One region of the Halobacillus ihumii genome, then DNA from elsewhere that is predicted to be linked to it. Evidence: riboswitches for the same ligand, from Rfam matches in the RefSeq annotation. Region 1 holds a riboswitch; each other region holds the start of a gene.
What was found. A riboswitch is a leader RNA that binds a small molecule or an ion and turns the genes downstream of it on or off. The one in region 1 is predicted to bind thiamine pyrophosphate.

Region 2: it holds a riboswitch for thiamine pyrophosphate, as region 1 does, so the genes downstream of both, G6R08_RS08685 (YkoF family thiamine/hydroxymethylpyrimidine-binding protein) here and G6R08_RS11990 (thiazole synthase) in region 1, are expected to answer to the same signal.
Region 3: it holds a riboswitch for thiamine pyrophosphate, as region 1 does, so the genes downstream of both, tenA (thiaminase II) here and G6R08_RS11990 (thiazole synthase) in region 1, are expected to answer to the same signal.

Annotation. Positions count from the first base shown of each region.
Region 1 covers NZ_CACVAO010000001.1:2,396,437-2,404,243, reverse strand. The annotation lists gene G6R08_RS12025 (ABC transporter ATP-binding protein) at 1-285, opposite strand, end outside; gene G6R08_RS12020 (GntR family transcriptional regulator) at 278-655, opposite strand; gene G6R08_RS12015 (alanine/glycine:cation symporter family protein) at 1,075-2,481, shown strand; gene G6R08_RS12010 (CDP-alcohol phosphatidyltransferase family protein) at 2,683-3,264, shown strand; gene G6R08_RS21965 (hypothetical protein) at 3,310-3,462, opposite strand; gene thiS (sulfur carrier protein ThiS) at 3,553-3,756, opposite strand; gene G6R08_RS12000 (thiamine phosphate synthase) at 3,753-4,337, opposite strand; gene thiH (2-iminoacetate synthase ThiH) at 4,352-5,455, opposite strand; gene G6R08_RS11990 (thiazole synthase) at 5,452-6,240, opposite strand; TPP riboswitch at 6,356-6,458, opposite strand; gene G6R08_RS11985 (SDR family NAD(P)-dependent oxidoreductase) at 6,544-7,347, opposite strand; gene G6R08_RS11980 (RDD family protein) at 7,473-7,807, shown strand, end outside.
Region 2 covers NZ_CACVAO010000001.1:1,723,428-1,731,234, forward strand. The annotation lists gene exaC (acetaldehyde dehydrogenase ExaC) at 1-865, shown strand, start outside; gene G6R08_RS08665 (DUF779 domain-containing protein) at 887-1,255, shown strand; gene G6R08_RS08670 (energy-coupling factor transporter transmembrane component T family protein) at 1,300-2,079, opposite strand; gene G6R08_RS08675 (ABC transporter ATP-binding protein) at 2,066-3,721, opposite strand; gene G6R08_RS08680 (ECF transporter S component) at 3,718-4,296, opposite strand; gene G6R08_RS08685 (YkoF family thiamine/hydroxymethylpyrimidine-binding protein) at 4,304-4,906, opposite strand; TPP riboswitch at 5,001-5,104, opposite strand; gene G6R08_RS08690 (nucleotidyltransferase domain-containing protein) at 5,162-5,938, opposite strand; gene G6R08_RS08695 (hypothetical protein) at 6,017-6,760, opposite strand; gene G6R08_RS08700 (NADP-dependent oxidoreductase) at 6,870-7,807, shown strand, end outside.
Region 3 covers NZ_CACVAO010000001.1:1,823,526-1,831,332, reverse strand. The annotation lists gene ku (non-homologous end joining protein Ku) at 1-629, shown strand, start outside; gene eutB (hydroxyectoine utilization dehydratase EutB) at 923-1,891, shown strand; gene G6R08_RS09170 (PucR family transcriptional regulator) at 1,910-3,598, shown strand; TPP riboswitch at 3,682-3,793, shown strand; gene thiW (energy coupling factor transporter S component ThiW) at 3,883-4,377, shown strand; TPP riboswitch at 4,383-4,486, shown strand; gene tenA (thiaminase II) at 4,530-5,219, shown strand; gene thiD (bifunctional hydroxymethylpyrimidine kinase/phosphomethylpyrimidine kinase) at 5,216-6,028, shown strand; gene thiM (hydroxyethylthiazole kinase) at 6,019-6,795, shown strand; gene thiE (thiamine phosphate synthase) at 6,792-7,409, shown strand; gene G6R08_RS09140 (alpha/beta fold hydrolase) at 7,666-7,807, opposite strand, start outside.

The DNA.
Region 1 (7,807 bases):
GTTGGCAAGCTGTTTTACATTGTATTGCGGAAAGAAATAAAGAGAATCTGGTATAAAGACGAGTCTGCTTTTCACACGTAAATTCTCGAATACGTCTTCACCAAACATGTGGATTGCACCTGAGTTCTGCTTTAAAATTCCGCTTATTAAACGCATAAGTGTCGTTTTACCGGCACCATTTGAACCAAGAAGCCCATAAATCGATCCTTGTTTCACATGGAAGCTCACGTCGTTCACAACCAAATCTTTTGCAAAAGATTTAGTGATGTTCTTCACTTCAATCATGATCAGGTCCCCCCTTTACTTCATCAACTAATGCCTTTATGTCTTGTACCGTCATACCAAGATATATTGCTTCTGCAAACAGCTTCTTTAGTTCTGCGCGCACTTCCCCTAATTTTTGCTTATCCTTAAATGGAGAAGCAGGATTAACGAAACTCCCTTTCCCTTTAACAGAATAGGTGTATCCCTGTGTTTCGAGTTCTCGATAAGCTTTTTGAATTGTATTAGGATTAATGGTCAGCTGTTGAGCCAGTTCACGAACAGACGGGAGCTTCTCATCTTCCTGTAAAATATCATTAATAATAAGATGTTTTAGTTTTTCTACAAGTTGTTCATAAATGGGTTTACGGCTCCTTATATCTAACTCGAACATAAATACACCTCCTAAATACACCACTGTACTAACTGTATTAATAAACGTAGTACAGTGATAGTATATATAACTAAGTGAAGTTTGAGAAGTATTTTATTTAAAAAAATCGATTTCAGAGTAAAATCCGTAAAAAAACACCTGATCTACTAAAAGATTCAGGTGTTTATGCATTATCTTTATCTGTTGTTGGCAAGTTATAGAACTTTTTAACATATGTATAATCCCCAGCCATTCTGCCAACAGGTGAAAGTCCTCTCCCACAATCACATCACACCCAAATCCTTCCACCTCAGGTCATCCATTTTATGGATGACCTGAGGTGGAAGGATTACCCAAACAGAAAATTGTCACAATTCTGTTTTATTGAATTGAAAATAGGGAATATATGGGCATATCATCTTTAGAGAGGGGCCATTTCCTTGGTTGAAATTTGGAGTTTATTTGAAGCAGCAATAGCAGACGTATCAGCATTTTTATGGACTTATCTTCTATCCATTATTCTCATTTTCGGGGGGATTTTTCTTACTATTCGCTTAAAGTTTTTCCAATTTCGTTTCTTTGGTCACGTACTTCAGCAAACCGTTGGGCAAATTTTTAAGAAGAACAAACATCCCGGAACAATCTCTCCCTTTCAAGCCTTTACATCAGCCTTAGCCTCAACAGCAGGTGCCACAAATATCGTCGGGGTCCCTGTAGCGATTGCCTTAGGAGGACCGGGAGCTCTATTCTGGATGTGGTTTGTGGCATTGATTGGGATGGCCACAAAGTATGCGGAAGTTATGCTCGGGATCAAGTACCGTGAAAAGAATAAGGATAATGTCTGGGTTGGCGGACCGCAATATTACATAAAAAAGGCTCTCGGCTGGAAATGGGTGTCTTCAGCTTTCGCTTTTTTCCTAATGATCGAATTGATCCCTAGCGTTATGGTGCAGTCCAATTCCATTGCGACACAGACAGAAGGTGCTTTTGGCTGGCCCGTGTATATAACTGGATTTGCTATGTGCGCCCTGATCGCACTTGTTGTGTTTGGAGGAATTAAACGAATTGCCAAGGTAACGGATAAAATTGTCCCAGCTATGGTTATCATTTATGTAGGAGTAGCTCTATTCGTTATTTTCGTAAATATTGATCAAATCCCACACGTGTTCAGTTTAATATTTTCTAACGCATTCACCCCTATATCAGCTGTCGGCGGCTTTGCAGGAGCTGGAATTGCAGAAGCACTGCGTTGGGGAGTCGCCCGGGGACTTTACTCTAATGAGGCTGGAATCGGTACTGCCCCCATTGCCCATTCAGCCGCACAAACGGACCATCCTTCTAAACAGGGGTTGTGGGGAATCTTTAGTGTATTTGTCGACACCATTGTAATTTGTACAGTTTCCGGACTTGTGGTTTTAGTAACAGGCGCTTGGAAGGATGTTAGCGCAGCGAATGCATCTAATATGATTAATGTTGCTTTTGCAACTGAATTAGGAGATGTATTTGGCGGTGCTTTCGTGTCCATCTTTCTCTTATTCTTTATTATTACCACAGTAGGCGTGCTGATCTTCTATGGTGAGAAACAGGCCGAGTACTTGTATGGTTTAAAAGCAGCTAAAGTGATGAGACTCGTTTATATTGTATCAGCGTTTATCGGTGCAGTCGGAGGACTTCAATTAATATGGCAATTCCTCGATATTACGCTTGCTTTTGTCGTCTTGGCCAACATTATACCGCTCATTTTCCTCCATAAAGAAATCGTAGCGATTAGTGATGACTATGTAAACAGAGTACTCAAGAAAAAAACAACAGAAAGAAAGGTTAAACTATTCGCAGAAGAAGACTAATAGCTAAAAAAGTAAGAGGCTGCTTCCTCCGTAAAGAGGATCAGCCTCTTTTGCGGTCTATCTTCCAATTCCATCCACCTCAGGTCATCCAGATAATGGATACTCTGAATAATGGATGATAAGAGTGGGTCCTTGATATAACGGGGGGATGTATTTATACTGGAATAACGTTACTTGGGGGTTTGGGGTGAGCTTATATTTATGTTAGATACTCATGCGCGAAAAATGGTTCAGCCTTCCATCGACCATACCGCCACATGGTTGCTGAAGAAAGGGCTGTCAGCCAATCAAATTACGATCCTAGCCTTTATACTGGGGATTTCTACGAGCATTTTGTATATTATGGGGCAGCCTGTTATCGCAGTAGGCTTATTATGGCTCTCTGGATTTCTAGATGCTGTAGACGGTACAATGGCCAGACATACAAAGACCTCCCCATTCGGTACAGTGATGGATATTACTTTTGACCGTGTTGTGGAAGTTTCTATCATTGTTGCTCTTGCTTTCATTCACCCAGAGGTGATGTGGCCGCTCCTTCTATTAAGCGTCTCCATTGTTATCTCTATGACAATTTTCTTAGTGGTGGGGGCAGTTTCGGAAAAAGCAGGGGTGAAATCATTTTATTATCAAGCTGGGCTTGCTGAACGGTCGGAAGGGTTTATCCTATTCAGCATGATGCTATTATTCCCTGGCATTCTATATTGGACGACGTTTGTCTTCTTTGCTGTTGAACTATTCACTGGCGTTCAGCGATTTATGGAAGCCAGGAAGATTTTACGTTAAAAATAGACCTCCATCTAACCTCCAGAGGTCTATTTTTAATATTTCTTACTCGTCTATTTGGTTGCTGATATATTCATTCGGCTCTTCGCCGTTTTTATCATTGTGATTCTTAAATTGGCTCAAGCGGCCATTTCGATGCTCTCCGTGATTCTTGTTTTCTTTAAATTGGTTGTCCACTTTCTTATCTTTATTCTTCATGACTTTGACTCCTTTCTGGTGGCACGATTTGTATTAGCTTTTGATTTTTGTCTCTTCTTTATTCAGCAAGCCCATAATTTGCAAGACACCTTATCCTCCCCCAACAAAATGAACCAGTTCAATTTGGTCGTCGTTTTTCAAGTGAACGATCGGATAGTAATCGCGTTGAATGATCGTTTGATTATATTCAACAACAACCATTCGCCCATCTAATTTGTAAAAGTCGAGAAGGTCAGTCACCGTTACAACTCTTTCCGGGCACTCTAATGATTCACCGTTAACACGTATAGTCATTTGACCCATCCTTTCTTATATTCTTCAAGTATTCCTTGTACATCATCCGCTTCAAGCAAACCTGAAATAACCGCCGCTCCTGCAACTCCTGCCCTTTTTAACTCTGACATATGCCTCGGTTTGATTCCACCAATGGCGATGACGGGCACCTTCACAGCACTTGTCAGTTCATGTAACGCTTGTAACCCCTGTGGCTTTTTGCCCCTTTTTGATAACGTTGGAAAAATGTGACCGAACATCACATAGTCAGCTCCCTCAAATTCAGCTTGCACAGCCTCTTCTATTGAATGTACAGACTTTCCAATTCGCAAGTCAGGGAAGCTCTGCCGGACCTCATATACCCGCACCCCTTGTCCGGAGAGCTGGACGCCACCTGTCCCTAAACTACGGGCCATATCCACTTGGTCATTCACCACAATTTTCCCGGATGCAAACCCTCGTTTCTGCAAATCGTTTATTCCTTCCGCCACAACATCTGCAGGCTTTTGCTTTTCCCTGAAATGAACAAATACATCTTCACCTTGAAGGGGTTCGATGCTGTCGGCAAACTTCTTAACTGGCCAAATACCATTAGAGATCACATGAAATTCCATCTCTACACGATTTGCCAATCTTTCATAACGGGTTGATATCCTTTGGTTTGAAGCAGTTTACGAATCTCCTCTACAGAACGTTCATCGGAAATCTCAAACTGACTTTGAGTGTCCTCTGTTTGAGCATAACCGCCAACCTCAGTCGAGGAGGAAGCTGACATTTTTGTCACCCCTAGTGGAATAAGTGCATTGCGTAATTGAGGAGTTTCACGCGTTGATAGGACAATACCTGCCGTTGGTAAAAATAATCTGAACGCGAGCATAGCTTGGACCATATTTTGATCCGTCACATGAACCTCTGGTTGAAAACTGCCTGCATTCGGCTGAACCCGCGGAAATGACATGCCAATTTCTGTCTCTAAGTATTTATTTTGAAGATAATGCCCATGCAATCCGGCGATATAACTTTCTTTACGCCAATCATCAAGACCAAGCAGAGCTCCGATCGTGACAGACCTCATCCCAGCCTGACATCCTCTCTCAGGTGTATCCAATCGATACTTGTAAAATCGCTTCGGGCCTTTTGTATGCAGGTTGCGATATATCGTTTCATCGTAGGTTTCTTGAAAAACCGTCAGCGTATCAATTCCGCTCGCTGTCAATTTTTCATAATCGTCTCGATCCATCGGCTGAACCTCAAGCCCCACTGAAGAAAAATACTTCTTCAGCACCTTCATAATTTTTGTTAAGTAATCAACAGATGAATGAATACGAGATTCTCCCGAAAGGATAATAATTTGTTCGATCCCCATCGCTGCAATCGCTTGTGCCTCTTCCTCTACTTCTTCCATTGTTAAACGCCTTCTAGGAAAAACGTTATCGACACTGAAACTGCAGTATTTGCATGTGTTAACACAGTAATCAGACACATAGAGCGGCAAAAACAACTGCATCGTATAGCCGAAGTGCTGCAATGTGGCTTGATGTGCTTTCTGAGCCATATCTTCTAAATAACCTTCCGCAGCAGGAGACAGTAAAGTGAAATAATCCAACTCCGTAAGTCTGTCTTTTTGTAAAACCTTTTCGACGTCAGTCGTAGTGACTTCTTCAAACTTTGTGTGAATCGGCTGGTCTTTCAGCTTTTCATATACGTTATAAAAACTCATGATTGATCACCTCCTGTAGGTGTTAAAAATCCGGTCAGCGGCGAGGAGGCATTCGCTTGAATCGATGATGGACCAAGGCCTGTCGTATAAGCCAATCTCCCGGCTCTAACTGCCATATCAAAAGCCTTTGCCATAGCCACGGGGTCCGCCGCCGTTGCTACCGCTGTATTCACAAGGACTGCATCTGCCCCCATTTCCATCGCTTCCGCGGCTTCAGACGGCTTCCCAATCCCTGCATCCACTACAATGGGCACATGAATTTCATCAATCATTATCCGAATCATTTCCTTCATGCGGATTCCTCTATTGGAACCAATTGGAGAACCCAGCGGCATGATGGCTGCTGCTCCGGCCGCTTCCATGCGCTTTGCCGCCATTAAATCAGGACTCATATAAGGCAGGACAACAAACCCTTCGTCCACCAGCATTTCCGTTGCTTTAATCGTTTCCTCATTATCGGGAAGCAGGTATTTTTGATCAGAAATCACCTCGATTTTGACCCAATTGCCCATTCCGCTAGCCTTTCCAAGCCGGGCAATCCGAACTGCTTCTTCAGCTGTCCTTGCTCCTGAAGTGTTCGGCATTAAGGTCGCTTCATCAGGGATATCGCTGACGATATGTTTGCCGGAACCGCTTAAATCCACTCTTCGTATGGCGACTGTCACCACTTGTGAATAAGACTGTTCAATCGCCTTCCGCATCTCACTGTGGTCCGCAAACTTCCCTGTTCCTGTAAATAAACGACTTTCGATTTCTTCCCCTGCGATGATTAACGGATCCTTCATGACATCTCCTCCTCGTTAATTTTTCAAAAGCCCCCAATGGACAGCTAGACAATAAAAAAAGCTCACCCGGCACTAGGGTGAGCTTCGAATTACTTTATGCAATACACGATACATGCAGTTTCCTCGAAAGCTTCCCTACGCTGGTTCTAACCAAAATCAGGTTCAAAGGGTCGGAATTATTCCTCTCAGCCACATGCCTGGCACCCCTAGCTTTTCCTATTCAATTTGTTGAGAATTATTTGAACTCGTACTTAAAGGATAGCAAAACTATTCCAATTTGGGAACAGTCCTCCTTGGATTTTTTTACCTCATCACACTGCCACCGGAAATTTTCATAGACTCACCGATAATGTTACCAGCTGCCTCGGACAACAAAAACACAATCGCATTTGCCACTTCTTCAGCCGTAGATATCCTCCCGGAAGGAATCCCGTCTTCCGCCACCTTTAACTGCTCCTCAAAACTTCGATTATTCCGCTCGCCTTTTGTGGCAATTGAGTCCCTGCCCATATCGGTATCGACATACCCCGGACAAACAGCGTTTACCCGAATGTTGTGGTCTATCGCTTCTACAGCGAAGGATTGAGTGAATCCTGTTATCGCAAACTTCGAGGCACTATAGGCTGTGTTTGCATGCGTACCACGGATTCCTGATAAAGAAGATAAATTGACAATGGCCCCTGCCTTTTGAGGCTTCATTTTTTCATAGACAAGCTGTGTAAAAAGTACAGTAGAAAAGTAATTTAACTCCATCACCCGACGAAGAGCCTGTTCTGTTAAAGTGTCGAGAGTACCACCTCCGACAACGCCTGCAGAATTAACGAGTCCAGTAATCGGCCCGTTCTCCTTCACTGCCTGTTCAACTAAGTGATTTCGATTTTTCTCATCATTAAGTTCAGCAGGATGCACATATACATGTACAGACTCGTTTAACTGTTCACATTCGTCCTTAAGCTCGTTTAAATTCTTCTCTCTCCTGCCAGTAATCGTCACATAGGCCCCAGCTTGAACAGCAGCTTTGGCTGTGGCGCGCCCAATTCCTCCTGTAGCACCAGTAATTAGTATGTGTCCTTTCTTAAGAGCTTCACTTGAAAAAATAGCAGTCACAAATTCCGCCTCCTTTTCAGCTATGTCTTTCAGTACCTTTTTATACGAGTTATGAAACTGTCTATATTGCATTACAATCACGCGAAACCGTACAATAGTCTTATGTTACTAGAAAGGAAGATTTTATGGATCGATCAGTAGGATTTTGGAAGCGCCTTGGTGCTAATGTACTTGATTCCGTCCTTGTAATAACACCAATTGCCATATTAGGTATGATTCTGTTTGGCTGGGATTTCGACAGTTCATACACCGACCTTGTCATCCTTCCCTATTCATTAGTAGTACCCGTTCTTTGGAAGGGATATGTGGTAGGGAAAAGAATTATGGGCATCCGAATTGTGAAAATAGACGGAAGAAATGTTGGGCTCTGGACGATGTTCATGCGTTTAATCGTGGCTGGCCTTGTTTATGTGTTAACACTTGGAATCGGACTCATTGTCAGCGCCTTTATGGTTGGACT
Region 2 (7,807 bases), 670 kb from region 1:
TGGCCTTGAGGCGGGTAAACCACTTGCTCAAAATCCGCGCATTAACAAGGTTGCCTTCACCGGGGAGACAACAACCGGTCGCATGATTATGCAATATGCTTCACAAAATATAATCCCTGTCACACTTGAGCTTGGTGGAAAATCACCAAATATATTCTTTGAAGATGTGATGAGTAAAGATGATGATTTCCTTGATAAGGCGATTGAAGGGATGGTTATGTTTGCCTTAAACCAGGGAGAAGTATGTACCTGTCCTTCACGTGCGCTCGTGCAGGAGTCAATTTACGAACAATTTATGGAACGAGTCATCGAACGCGTCAAAGCCATTAAAGTCGGAAACCCGCTTGATCCAGAGGTAATGATGGGAGCTCAAGCGTCTTCTGAACAGCTTGAAAAAATTCTTTCCTATCTTAATATTGGAAAAGAAGAAGGTGCAGAATGTCTCATTGGCGGTGAACGGAATCAACTGGAGGGCGATTTTTCCGACGGCTATTATGTTCAGCCAACGATGTTCAAAGGTAACAATAGTATGAGGATTTTCCAAGAGGAAATCTTCGGTCCTGTTCTTGCGGTTACTACCTTTAAAGATCCAGAAGAAGCAATGGAAATTGCTAATGATACTCTTTATGGTCTCGGTGCCGGGGTCTGGTCCAGAGATATTAATACTGCCTATCGCTTCGGGCGCGGCATTGAAGCTGGCCGTGTATGGACGAATTGCTACCACGCTTATCCTGCCCATGCAGCATTTGGCGGCTACAAGATGTCTGGAGTCGGCCGTGAGAATCACAAAATGATGCTCAGCCACTATCAGCAGACAAAAAACCTGCTTGTCAGCTATAGTGGACAGAAGTTAGGATTCTTTTAATCTTACAAAGGAGGTGACGGAATGGTTGAACGCGTAACAGCTACCGATGAAGCCCTCCAGTTGATTGAAGCACTTAAAGAGAAACACGGCCCGTTGATGTTCCACCAATCCGGCGGCTGCTGTGACGGAAGCTCTCCGATGTGTTATCCGGAAGGCGATCTGATCACAGGCACACAGGACGTATTGCTCGGGAAAATTGGGGAAACTCCCTTTTATATCCACAAGAAGCAATATGATTACTGGAAGCATACCCAGCTCATTATTGATGTTGTGGATGGCCGCGGTGGAATGTTTTCATTAGAAGGTGTAGAAGGAAAACGATTCTTAACCCGCTCTCGTGCCTTTTCCGATGAAGAGTTCAACGAACTTAAAACAGCTGGAATTCTTTAAACATCTCCCCCTGCCTTGCTTTCTATGGCAGGGGAATGCTTTATTTAGAATTGGCCGTTGTACCAGCTGAAATAACCTAACAAATGAGAAACATAAGCGATCGCGATTAACGAAGCAAGCGTAACAATTAGAAATATCCAATCTGTACGCTTTACTGTAAATCTACGATAGAAATGTCGATCCTTCTCACCAGTAAACCCCTTTGATTCCATCGCAACAGCTGTTCTTTCTGCCTTGCGTATCGCTCCCGCCAGTAACGGGATCATAAAACGCCGGTACTGCTTAATAGACTCTTTTACTTTTTTCGTGCGTTTAACTCCTCTTACCTGATGGGCCTCCTGGATTTGATTAAATTCATCCTTCATTAAGGGAAGAAAACGATAGCCCGCCAGCACCCCGTATGCCAGCTTTGGCGGTAATTTACACTGTTGCATTAGACTTAAAATAAAGTGAACCATGTCTGTTGTAAAAATGAACAGTAAGGACAGGGTGGCAAAGGCGAACATTCTAAACACAAGAGACAAGGCCGCAACAATATCCTCCTCCGGAATTTCCCAAAGCAGCAAATGAACCGTTTGAGCGGGATGTTCCGGTGGCTCAGCAAATGCTATCGTTGTCCACAGCATTCCTAAAGAAATAACCATGAAAGGCAGTAAAAATAAAAGGTAGTATTTTATCTTTACTTTTCCAAACAGAAAAGTAAACGTTATCGTCCATATACTGAATAGCAGCGGGGTGATAGGATCAAAAATAAGCGCTAGTCCGATAACTGCGACGATTATCGTTAAGGCTTTGATGCTTGGATTAAGCTTATGAAGAAACATACAGCCCCTCCCTTTCCACCTGATGCTGCAATTGAATTCGAACAGGATAATCAAGCTGCCATTTAGCTAAATCATGATCACGCCATAATTTATGAGGATGTTCATCTGCGACAATTTCCCCTTCATTTACGACCAGCACCCGATCAGCATATTGATCTACAAGCTCCATATCATGCGTCACCATGACAATTGTAGCGCCTTTTTTCTGGCGTTGAGCCAACAAATTCATTAATTGTTTTGTTGACTGGGCATCCTGGCCAAACGTTGGTTCATCCAGTATTAACAGTTCCTGATGGTCTACTATCATCGTCGCCACACTAAGCCTGCGCTTTTGTCCCTGGCTTAATGTGTACGGATGACGTTCTTCCACTCCATTCAACTGACACATATCTAGAACTTCCTGCACCTGTTGATCGATTTTATATTCATCGATACCTTGAATCCTCAGACTAAACGCTATCTCCTCATAAACCGTATCTGTAATCAACTGATGCTCAGGGTTTTGAAAAACGTAGCCGATATGCAACCGTAAGTCTATTTCTTTCCAGGATGAGAGTGGTTTTCCGTGAAAAGAAATATCGCCTTTAGTCGGCTTTTGCAGGCCTGCCATGACCCTGGAAAGAGAAGTTTTCCCGCTTCCATTCCCACCAACCATTGCTATGAACTCCCCTTTTCTGATTTGCAGGGATACGTCTGAGATAATCCTGCTGTTTCTTTTCATCCACAAAATTGATGATAATTGAAGAATCGTTGAGGTAGAATGACTTTCCCTTGGCTCAGGAGGAAACGTGATCTGTTCTTTTGAACCCCTCCATCCAGTAATAACATCAGAAACAGTCAGTGGAAAATGGCTGCATTGATCCAGCCATTCTTTCTCCATAGCTAACTGAGTTACCGCCGGCATCGATATCCCCTGACACTGTAATGCACTTTTATGCCTGTTCATCCCATCTCTTATAGGGCCATCATAAACTAGCTCGCCGCTTCGATTCATCATCACTCCTCGTTCAATAAAAGATACCCACCCATCTAGTTGATGTTCAATAACAAGAAGCGCAAAGCCTTTTTCTTTTTGAAGTGCTTGGATAGTTCGGATAAAATCACGTGTGGCGATCGGGTCCAAATTGGCCGTCGGTTCATCCAAAATTAACAACTCGGGCTCCATCGCGAGAACACAGGCTAAAGCAAGCTTTTGTTTTTGCCCGCCTGATAATGTTTGTATCGATCGCTGTCTTGCTCCTTCTAATCCTACAAGCTTTAGAACATGATCAATACAGTCAGATATCCGCTCAACTGGTGTATGGATGTTTTCCAGGCCAAACGCTATTTCATCTTCCACTGTAATCATACAGAACTGACTTTCAGGATCCTGAAACACGACTCCAACATGTTGACTCATTTCTCCTGGAGCATAGCTAGACACAGAATTACCTCTGAACTGGATATCACCTGTTATCGTTCCGTCTAGTTCACGAGGATAAATGCCATTTATACCATACGTCAGCGTACTTTTCCCGCAACCGCTCGGTCCTAATAATAGTAAACGCTCCCCTTGGTCTATTGAAAAACTAACATCTGATAACACTTGGTCATTTCCTTCTTCAAATTGGAGATGAAGTTGACGGACATCAAGTAACTTCATGCTGTTTTCTTCCTTCGCTGTTCTTTACCAAGAGCAAAACCAGTTAATACTCCCGTTTTTGCCAGAGCATCACTAATGGCCTTCCCTAACACACCAGAAATCAAGGCACCACTTATCATCCGAACGATAAGCATACTAAGAATGTATCCTGTTCCAAATACAGCGTACCCGGAACGAAAGTACCCCCATACAAAACTAAAGACAGCCGCTCCGACACCAGCCAGCATTAATACAGCTAGATTGTATGATTTATATCTGGTTACAGCAAAAGCAGCCTCAGCCCCGAGCCCTTGGATAATCCCTGTGAGAATTAAAATCGGACCCATTGCATTTCCAAGCAGCATTTCTACTGTAGCTGCAATCGTTTCAGATAAAAACGCCGCTCCCTTTTTACGAATAATATAAGCCGCTACAATCGAAACGATAAACCAAATTCCGAAAATCAGGTCATATCCAATTGGGCCAAATAGTCCTGCCAGCAGCTTTCCAACAGGCAAAAAGGCTAAATAAACAACGGCAAATACTACGGAAAGCACGGACATCACAACAATTTCTTTCAGTTTCCAGTTTTGCAGTCCCATTTCACTTTCCTCCTTTTACAGACGGACTGTTTGCAGAAATCGTAACCGTCATGACCGTATGAGGAGATCCTTGCTCTTCAGTCTGTTGAAATACTTGCTCTAACCCATTAAACACTCTGTTTCCATCCCCGTCCAAACGTGTCGAGTAATGAGCCTCACTCACCTCAACTCCTTGTTTCTTCATGTCTTCAATCTGACTATAAATAACATCCATATAGTTCCCGCCGCCCATAGGGTATAAGGAAAACTTGGCGGCAGCCTCTTGATCAATCAGACCACTTTTGGATGCATTTTGTGCTAGATTGTCCTCTGCCATGTACACATCGCCAGCCGAATCTCCCGGGCATCCTATTGAATAAGTCGCTTGAAATACTACATGTTCTCCTGTTTTTGCCGCTTGTAAAAATATTGCTTTCGTTACATCAAACACATGAATCATCTGCCCTCTAGCTGTGGTGGTGACATCATCTGTCTTCATCCAAACTTTCGATGTGTCCACTTCATTTAGCGAGGACTTAATAATCTCCACAAAACGATCAGACATCGGGTAAATTGAGAATGAACTTCCTGCAATTCGATTAGCAGATCCACAAACTTCACTCATGTTTATACTTCCTCCTTTTTTAATAAACACAAAAAAACTGCACCCCGTGGGAGTGCAGCTACGAACGTATGTATATATGTGTACCATTATCATTCTACGATCGACTCCACTTCCCCACGCTAGTATTATCTAGTTCGGGTTCTAAGGGTCAGAAACAGTTTCCTCTCAGCCGCGTACGCAGCTCCCCTAGTGTTTTTAACGGTATGCAATTTTTTCACACTTCTATCGTAATCAATGATTATACATTTGTAAAGCCTATTCTTTATCCCTGACAAGCTCCTGAACTTCTTGCACTAACTGCTCAAGTTCGTGCAATCCCTGGTCAGGGCTTGAGAAAAATACCCGTTCCATTCTCTTAGTAATATCTGTTGGTTTAATATTCATTAAGTCTAAGGTCTGCTGCTGCCATTTGAAATCAGGATGATGAACATACATGCAATTTAATCCAAATAAGATCCCCATCAAATGATGCTGCATCACCGTCATAACCGAATAAAATATCAGCCAGTCTTCTCGTTCCAGCAAAGCTTGCCGATTCTTCCACTGATTTCCGAAATCAGAGTAAGCATCAATCATCACATGCCCCAGTTGTTCAGGGTACACTTGTACTTTGGCCTTGAAACCATCCATCAACTCAGCGCCAGCTACAGGAACTCCGTAGTGAATCGAGGAAATCAAACATTGGCCTTCTAAACTAATGTCAAATTCTTTTGTTACCCGGTGGATTACTTCACGAATCGTTGCAGTGAGAAAACTGCTTATTTCAAATTTAACACCCTCAAGCTTAAAGGTTTCAGACCATTCATCATCTTCAAATCCATAGAAATCTATTAACTCGCCATTTAACTGGTCAATTACTGATAACCGGTCTTGATCTGTCGGCCCCTCGGACCATAGGACGTTCAACTCAATATCAGAGAAATCATCTTCCCATCCACGTGCAACAGAACCGGCAATATAAACAGCTTCCACCTTAGTATTTTGCGCATATACCTTCGCTGCTTTTCTTGCTAATTCTTCAAAATTTATCACTCAACCCCACCGCCTTTTACTCACTTCCCTCAACGGGTCTTAAAAAGATGCATCCATCCTAATTATAAACACAGTTATCTATCTCATTTTTCTTTCATATAAGTTACTCCGGGCTACTTCTTGACACCCATTGTAATCAAATACTTTTAGCATTGGCTGATTTCGGTAACTCGTAGAGCCCATATAATAATCAGCTCTGAACTCATCCCGTAGAACGGATAAGGCTTGCCGGTGCAAAGCCTTGCTTTTCCCTTTCCCCCGCTCCTCAGGAATAAGGCCGAAATAAAAAAACCGCCCTTCTCCTGTTGTTCCAGGTTCAATATGCGGCATCACTACTCCTATGGGCTTAGCACCTTCATAGACCATTTGACATGTATGCCTATAGTTAGGACCGAGTTCTTTTTCGACACTGCTAAACTGTTCATCCATCGTTAAACTCGAAGAAGCATTTAATGAACCTTCCCTAGATTGAGACCATACCTGTTTAAAAGACTCTTCCATTCCTTCTTCTAATACTCGTAAAGTAAACGGTTCTTCTGTTCGACTTATGTCTGATAGGTCTCTTTTCACAGAAACCGTGATATCATGCAGTGTAAACCCCTTTTTTGCCAGCTGCTCTTCTACTTCTACTGAAGGAGAGGGCAACAAAATAGAGAGGGTGGCAGCTTTTTTATAATGATCATCATGAATAAGGTACTCTAACAAGGTAAAGAGCTGCTTTTGTGATAAATGAGTGAGGTTCTCTACTATTGTAAAATTCTCTCCCTCAACAAATTTTACTTTTTTATATAGATTCGATCTATCTAAGGTATTTTCCTTCATAGTATCCTCCTCAATAATCAGAATTATTATGGAAGCCAAGCCTATCCTTTTCATCACCCTTGTTGGATACGATACAATAGGATTGTAAATAATGGAAAGGATGAGGAAAATGAACAGGGAAATACAACTGATTCAAAGACCGCACGCGACCCCCGCCCATGAGCACTTTCATATTGTTGAGGCTGATGCACAGCAGCCCGGAAATGACGAGGTACTAGTTCAACTGCTGTATGTATCGGTTGATCCTTATATGAGAGGCCGCATGAATGATGCGAAGTCGTATGTTGCCCCATTTCAATTACATGAACCTATCGAAGGCGGCGTTGTTGCACAAGTCGTCGAATCAAACACAGAAGCATTTTCTGCGGGTGACATTGTTACAGGTTCGCTTCCGTGGAGAGAAGTGACCGTAGCCTCTGCTGACTCAATTAGAAAAGTGGACCCCTCTCTAGGTTCTGTAACTACTTCCTTAGGAATTCTAGGAATGCCTGGTCTTACGGCTTACTTTGGCCTCATTGATATCGGGCAGCCAAAAGAAGGAGAAACCCTTGTCGTTTCTGGAGCTGCCGGAGCCGTCGGTTCTACTGTTGTTCAAATCGGGAAAATTCTCGGCTGCCACGTAGTCGGAATTGCAGGCAGTGATGACAAAACAAGCTATATTGTAAATGAATTAGGAGCAGATGCAGCAATCAATTATAAAGCAGAAGATGTGGCTGATTCGCTCCAGCAATTCTGCCCTAATGGTGTAGACATTTACTTTGATAACGTCGGAGGACAGATATCTGATCACGTCTATCCTTTGTTAAATAAATTTGCACGTATTACACAATGTGGTGCAATTGCTTCTTATAATGTTCCTAATGATCAAGGGCCGCGCATTCAAATGCACCTGATCAAATCCAGTGCTACGATTAAAGGGTTCGTAGTTGGAGATTATCGGAACCGTTTTAAAGAAGGATTTGAGCACCTTTCCACTTGGCTGAACCAGGGAAAATTGACTTATGAAGAAACAATTCATGAAGGATTTGACAACATTCCTGACGCCTT
Region 3 (7,807 bases), 570 kb from region 1:
AAGAGGATTTAAAGAACTTAAAGAAAGAACAAGAAGACAAAGCGGTGGAAATCCTTGATTTTGTCAAACTTGAAGAAATTGACCCTATTTATTTTGAGCGCAGCTATTTTATTTCACCGAACAGCGGTGGAAATAAAGCTTACGGCTTATTAAGGGAAGCCCTTGAAGATACGGGGAAAATCGGAATTGCCAAGATTATTATTCGTTCAAAAGAACAATTGGCTATTTTGCGAGTGTATAAAAATACATTGCTTATGGAAACCATCCATTATCCGGATGAGGTGCGAGATGTTGGCGAGGTACCAAACGTTCCTGAGCAAACTGATTTAAGTAAGAAGGAAATGAAGACGGCTGTTGCGCTGATTGACGAACTCACAGCCGAGTTTGAACCAGAGAAGTACACGGATGAATACCGCACAGCTCTTCTGGAACTTATTGAAGCCAAACGAAATAATGAAGAAGTGACAACAGCTAAAGAGAAAAAACGTCCTGACAATGTGACAGACCTTATGGAAGCCTTAGAAAAGTCACTGGACGAATCGAAAAATAAAAAGAAAGTTGCTCCTAAAAAGGCAGCTCCTAAAAAGAAAACGTCCAAGAAATCATCAACAAAGAAAAAGTCGTCATAACCCCTCTAATAGCAAGTTTTTGTCGAACGATTATCTGTATTTTAACACCGAAATGTTGTATAATTAAGTATAGAAACACATAGTCGAATGGTATATGAATGGCCGTTTGGTCCGTAGAAAAGCAGAAGATATGATGAAATCTTCAGAAGCTTCCCAGAAGAAGTGCTCCAATAATCATTAATGAAATAATGAAGAGTTCATACAACGTTCCATAGTATGCTCTCTTTTTTTGTTCAATAATATCTGAAAAATCTGAACCATCCTGGCATATGTATAAAGAGAGGAGAATAATTGTGAGCGAATTCATATCTTTAAGAGAGATTTGGAAGGCGAGGCAGAGGATTGCAGGATTAGTTATACAAACACCGCTTATCTATTCGAATGCCTTATCAAATTTCACGGGAAATCAAGTGTATTTAAAACTTGAAAATCACCAGCCTACAGGAGCATTTAAATTAAGAGGTGCTGCTAACAAGATCCTTTCCCTCTCCATCGACGACCAAAAAAAAGGTGTGGCGACATTTTCAACAGGAAACCACGGTATTGCGGTCGCCTATGTCGCCAAGCAGCTCGGGATTGATTCTATTGTATGCATTTCTTCACGGGTGCCAAAAGGGAAAGTGAATCGTCTGAAGGAGCTTGGGGCTGAAGTAGTGATCGTAGGTGAAAATCAAGATGATGCGGAAGATTACTGCTATCGATTAGAGAAGGAGCAAGGTGTCTCTGTTATCAAACCATTCGATGACCTTGATGTCATTGCCGGGCAGGGCACGATAGGGTTAGAAGTGCTGGATCAGTGCCCTGACATAGATGAAATATTAGTTCCTCTCTCAGGGGGAGGCTTGCTTTCGGGAATTGGCTATACCTTGAAGTCGAATGACCCTTCCATTCAAGTAACTGGTGTATCAATGGAGAACTCAGCAGTCATGCATAAAAGTTTAAAACAAGGCCATCCGATCAAAATTGCTGAATCGCCAACGCTGGCAGACAGTTTGTTAGGGGGGATCGGGCCGGATAATCAGTACACTTTTCAATTGACTAAGCAGTATATGGACGAAAGCGTGCTTATTTCTGAGAAGGCGATTGCAGAAGGAGTATTGTTTCTGCTTGAGCATCATAAAATGGCAGTAGAAGGAGCGGCTGGGGCAGCAATTGGGAAGTTACTGTCAGAGAAGCAAGGTGATGGTCGTGTAGTGGCAGCTGTTGTGAGTGGTAATAACATTGATCATGAAACAGTTAGTGAGTTGCTTAAAACTAGATAAGCTTGCGGGGTGTGGTAAATGGGTATAACCGTTAAGGATGTCTTACAGTTATCCGTCATGAAACCGGCAAAAGTCCATGTCGGGAATGAGCGTATTGAAACCAGTGAGGTGGAATGGATTTCAGTTATAGAAACACCTGTCGAAAACTTTGTGCGTAAAAATGAATTTGTGCTCAGTACCGGTGTCGGATGTGGCGATGACCCTGACTGTTTAGAAGTTTATGTGAAGGATGTTATTCATTCAGGCGCTTCGGCACTTGCCATTGCTACTGGACGGTATATTTTTAAAATTCCTGACCGCATCCAACAGCTCGCTCTTGAGCAAAATTTTATCATTATTGAAATCCCGTGGAATGTGCGATTTGGTGATATTTTGCAAGATGTTTTAGCTGAAATAAGCAAGGAAAAAGAATTGGAGCAGAAACAGGCGGAGGGCGTTCGGCAGGAACTCATTAACTGTGTGTTAAATGGCAAAGGTCTACAAGAGATCATGACCATTCTCTTTCAGCATTCAAAAATTCCTGTGGCCATTAGTGATCATAACAAGATCGTGAGGGCAAATTACGAATTTGATCAGCGGATGATTGACGTGCTGAACGGGGTAGAGGAAGGGGACTATGAACTTATTCCGACCCAGGAGACCCCGTTTCGCGATCACCCCCTTTACCATTACATTGAAGAATATAAAATTGGGGAGCAGTACTGTTATCAGCTTACCATTCTATCCAATTATAAAAAGCAAGGCTACCTGCTGTTTCAGCCAAGAGATAACGAAGAGTTAACCTGGCCTGTCTTAAATATATTAGAACATGCGCTGACGGCCTGTGCTCTTTATTTTGTTAAGGAAAATGCTATCGAAATGACCGAAATCCGGCTTAGAGATCATTTTTTACTAGATTTAGCAAAAAGCGAAGTCGAAGTAGATAAACAGATGCAGTCAAAGGCTCAACTGCTCGGCTATGAATTAACGCTGCCCTATATTTGCCTTGTAGGAGCAATCCGCTTTAAGAAAAAAAATAATCACGTCGAGCGGGCCGGGGATCAATCGGTTCTTTCTTCCTCGATGAATAGTCGAAACTATTATATTCAGAAAGAGGTCACTCATGCTGGCGATGTCTTAAATCGCCGGACCATGACGACGTTCGAGGATGGAGAAGTCATTGTATACTTAGAGGCAGATGACCACCCTTATATGGAAACGAGTAACCAATTTCTCGACCTTATCGAACGCAGATTAAATGAGTTGCTTGCTGGCATTAATATTTCCTGGGGAATATCTTTTCCTAAGGATGGGGTCTTCGTATTTCATCAAGGATATGATCAAGCCGTGACCGCTTTAAATATTGGCAAGCAGCAGCATGAGGATGGAAATCGAACTTTTTTTAGTGATACTCGTATGAACAGGCTGCTTATGGCACTATCCCATGAAAAAGAAATTGAAAATATTGTAAAAGATACATTGGAACCGCTGATTATGTATGATCAGAAACGTCAGGCGGATCTTATTCATACGTTTATCGTTTACAATAAATACAATAGTAATGTCAGTCAAACCGCGAGAGCGCTGATGTTACACCGTCAATCATTACTCCATAGATTGCGCAATATTGAACATTTAACGGGCTTGTCGCTGTTAAATGCTGACGATATGTTTTTATTGGAACTTAGTGTAAGGTTATGGAAGCTGAAGAAGGTAGAAGAAGAATAGGCAGTCCGCTTTATAATTGATTCGTGATGACAATCCAAATCTTCTCTGTTATGATGAAAGCAGCCAAGCGAATAGTATTACACAATAACTACTAGGGGGGCCCTGATACGGGCTGAGAGAAAAGCAAAACAGCTTTTCGACTCTTATGAACCTGATCTGGTTAAGACCAGCGGAGGGAAGTAGTCAGAAGAAATGTCTTATGACTTTATCCATTCGAAGCCAGGTCCTCCCTCAGGATCTGGTTTTTTTCATGTTCACTCCCTTTTTATGAGAGGAGGAGAAATATGAATCGAACTCGCTTATTAACGACCATGGCTGTATTTGTAGCAATCGGAACGCTTGGTTCGCAAATGCTCTGGTTTCCTGCTGGAATAGCTAAGGCTTATCCTGTTCAACACGCAGTTAATGTTATGGCCGCTGTCACGCTTGGACCCATTCCGGCGGTTGCGATTGCCTTTATGATCGGCCTGCTGCGTAACTTGCTTGGGCTTGGAACATTGCTTGCGTTTCCAGGAGGCATGATTGGGGCTTTACTGGCGGGTTACTTTTACAAATGGTCTAGAAAAACATGGACTGCTGCAGCAGGTGAAATGATTGGCACTGGGTTAATCGGTGCCATGCTCTCCGTGCCCTTTGCCAACATTTTAATGGGGAGTTCAGCGGGAGCATTAGCCTTCTTGCCGTCCTTTCTTATCAGCAGTACAACTGGTGCATTGATTGGCTGGTTTGTAGTTTCAAAAATGCGACAAACTCATGCATTACCTCAAACAAATCTATAATCTTCGGAATCTACTAGGGGTGCGAGCACGCTGAGATAAGGATTTTCCTTAATCCCTTTGGACCTGATCTGGGTAATACCAGCGTAAAGGAAAGTAGCCTCATCTCAAATCACCTTTCAGTGGCTTCCTATAAACTAAGGAGGCAACATTTTATGACATTTACCGAAACATTAAGAAAAGAAAATAATGAATTGTTTGAAGCAATTTTTAACCATCCATTTGTCGATGGAATTGGCAAGGGTGAAGTACCGCACGAAGCATTAGCCCATTACATTAAGGCCGATTATGAGTACTTGAACGCCTTTATGCATGTTTACGGTGTTGCCATATCAAAATCTACAGAACGACGTGACATGGGCTATTTTAGTGAACAAGTCGGATTTGTTCTAAATAGTGAAACCCATCCTCATCACAATTTCTGTGATGTCATCGGTGCAGGTTATGACGAATTGCAAGGCTACCCGCTTCCGCCAACAGCCGATCATTATGTCAAACACATGATGTATCACGCTCAAATGGGAGGGCTCGGAGAAATTCTCGCTGCCCTGCTTCCTTGCCCATGGACTTATCTCGAAATCGGCAACCATTTGGTGAAAAAATATCAGCCATCACCGAATCATACGTTCTACCCGTGGATAGATTTCTACGCGAATGAGGAATTTGATACGCTATCCATGGCCATGCGTGAACGCCTTAATGAGCTGGCCGAAGAGGCTTCAGAGAGTGAATTGAAACGGATGAAGGAGGCCTTTCGCAAGAGCTGTCAGCTGGAGTTGAATTTCTGGGAAATGGCTTTAACTTGTGAGGAATGGCCGACTGGAGAGGCGGTGACGTCTAAATGAAACAAGCGGCTTGCGCATTAAAGATTGGCGGGACTGATCCGAGCGGGGGGGCGGGCATTCAAGCTGATTTAAAAACATTTCAAGAGTTAAAGACTTATGGCATGAGCGTCATTACTTCGGTAGTCGCTCAAAATACAACAGGGGTTAAGGATATACACGACTTGTCTGTTGATATGCTAAGGAAACAATTAGAAGCCGTTTCTTCAGATATGCCTATTCATGCGTTTAAAACAGGGATGATCGCAAGTAAAGACATGATGAAAGCCATCGCAGAATGGCTGCCAGAAATAGCAGCTCCATATGTTATGGATCCTGTAATGGTAGCACAAAGCGGCGATCCCTTGATCAAAGAAGAATCGCGTTTGTGGCTTCGTGATAATTTACTGCCGTACACATCGCTCGTCACACCGAACATACCTGAAGCAGAGGATATTACAGGTGGGTCAATTGAGGTCATTGATGATATGAAAGAAGCGGCCGCACAGATTGTGACTAAATTTGGAGCAGGTGCGGCTTTGGTAAAAGGCGGCCATATGAAAGGTCAGGCCATAGATGTTCTATTTGATGGCTCGGAAATTCATACTTTTTCAAGTGAACGAATTGATACAAAAAATACTCATGGAACAGGATGTACGTATTCTGCTGCCATCACTGCTCATTTAAGTCATGGCTCATCGCTTGTCGAGGCTGTTGAACAGGGTAAGTACTTTGTTACGGAAGCGATCCGTCATTCGTTTGAACTTGGGCAGGGAAGCGGTCCAACCAACCACTTCGCAACACGGGAGGAGGTTTTTAACAAATGGCTGTAAATGTGATTTCAAACGTTCGTATGAAGCAGCCGCTGATTCATAATTTAACGAATCAAGTGGTCATGAACTTTAGTGCCAATGGTTTACTAGCCTTTGGCGGGTCGCCCATCATGGCGATGGCAAAGGAGGACGCAGCTGATATAGCAAACTTATCCGATGGTGTGTTAATCAATATGGGAACGTTGACAGAGCCTCAGATCCAAGCCATGATACTAGCTGGAAAAGCTGCAAATGAGAAGGGGATCCCAGTAGTGATTGATCCTGTAGGTGTAGCAGCCACTCCCTTTCGTACGCAAGCCTTTAATCGGATCATAGCAGAGGTTGAGCCTGCTGCTATTAAAGGAAACGCAGGCGAGCTCGCTCACATCGTCGGCATTTCTTTAGAAACAAAAGGGGTAGATTCAGTTGATTCAGGAAATCCTGAAGAGATTGCTGTCAAAGTCGCAAATGAATTTAAGTCGTTAGCTATAGTCACGGGTGAAGTTGATGTGATCTCAGATGGGGAAGAGACAATATCCAATGAAACAGGACATTCGTTATTATCTAAGGTAACAGGGGCGGGATGTTTGCTGGGCTCGATCGTAACGGCTTGTCTGTCAACTAATGGTACTCCCCTGCAACAGGCTTATACCACCGTTAAATTTTATGGGCTAGCTGCAGAATGGGCTGCTTCAAAGTCGAGCGTTGTAGGCCCTGGGACTTTTGCTGCCCACTTTATTGATGCGCTGGCTTTGGAATTATCACAACTTGAGGGTGTTTCTTCATGAACCTTCGGAAGAGATTAAGGAAATATCTCATTATGGGCAGTCAGAATTGCCAACGCGACCCAGTGAAGGTTTTAGAAGAGGCCATCGCAGGCGGTATTACAGCTTTCCAATTTCGTGAAAAAGGACCAGGATCGCTTAAGGGTGAGAAGAAACTGGCTCTCGGCCTGAAACTGCGCCAGCTTTGCCGGAAGCATGATGTGTTGTTTATAGTAAATGACGACAGCGTTTTGGTGGAACCTTTGGAAGCGGACGGAATTCATGTAGGGCAGGACGATGTGAGCGTTGAGAAGCTACGTTCGGCTTTTCCTAATAAAATTATCGGCTTATCAGTATCTAATGAAGTCGAATTGAGGAAAAGCTCAGTCGGTGTCGTTGATTACTTGGGTGCGGGTCCGGTATTTGGGACATCCACAAAAGTTGATGCGAAAGCGCCAGTTGGTGTTGAATGGATCGAAAGAGTGCGATGGATGTATCCTGATATTCCGTTAGTGGGGATCGGGGGAATAACCGTTCAAAATACCGGTTCGGTGCTTGAAGCAGGAGCTGATGGGATATGCGTGATTTCCGCTGTTACGTATGCTGAAGATGTTCGTGAAGTTGTAAGTAGACTCTAGGCGCTAACCGCCGGCTTGTCCCGGCGGTTAGCGCCGATAAAATCGGAGAAAGCGCCGATAAAATCGGAGAAAGCGCCGATAAAATCGGAGAAAGCGCCGATAAAATCGGAGAAAGCGCCGATAAAATCGGAGAAAGCGCCGATAAAATCGGAGAAAGCGCCGATAAAATCGGAGAAAGCGCCGATAAAATCGGAGAAAGCGCCGATAAAATCAAGCCGGGACCTAAGTGGCCCCGGCTTTATATGTTTAATGAGGATCAGGATCCATCCAGTGATTTTAAAAAGGAATCAACTTTATGATTAAATTGATCTGGTTCTTCTAAAAAAGGGCAATGACAGCTATTTTCAAATAGCTCTAAGCGTGAATGGCCGATTTCCCTGTGTAAGTGCTCTCCGGCG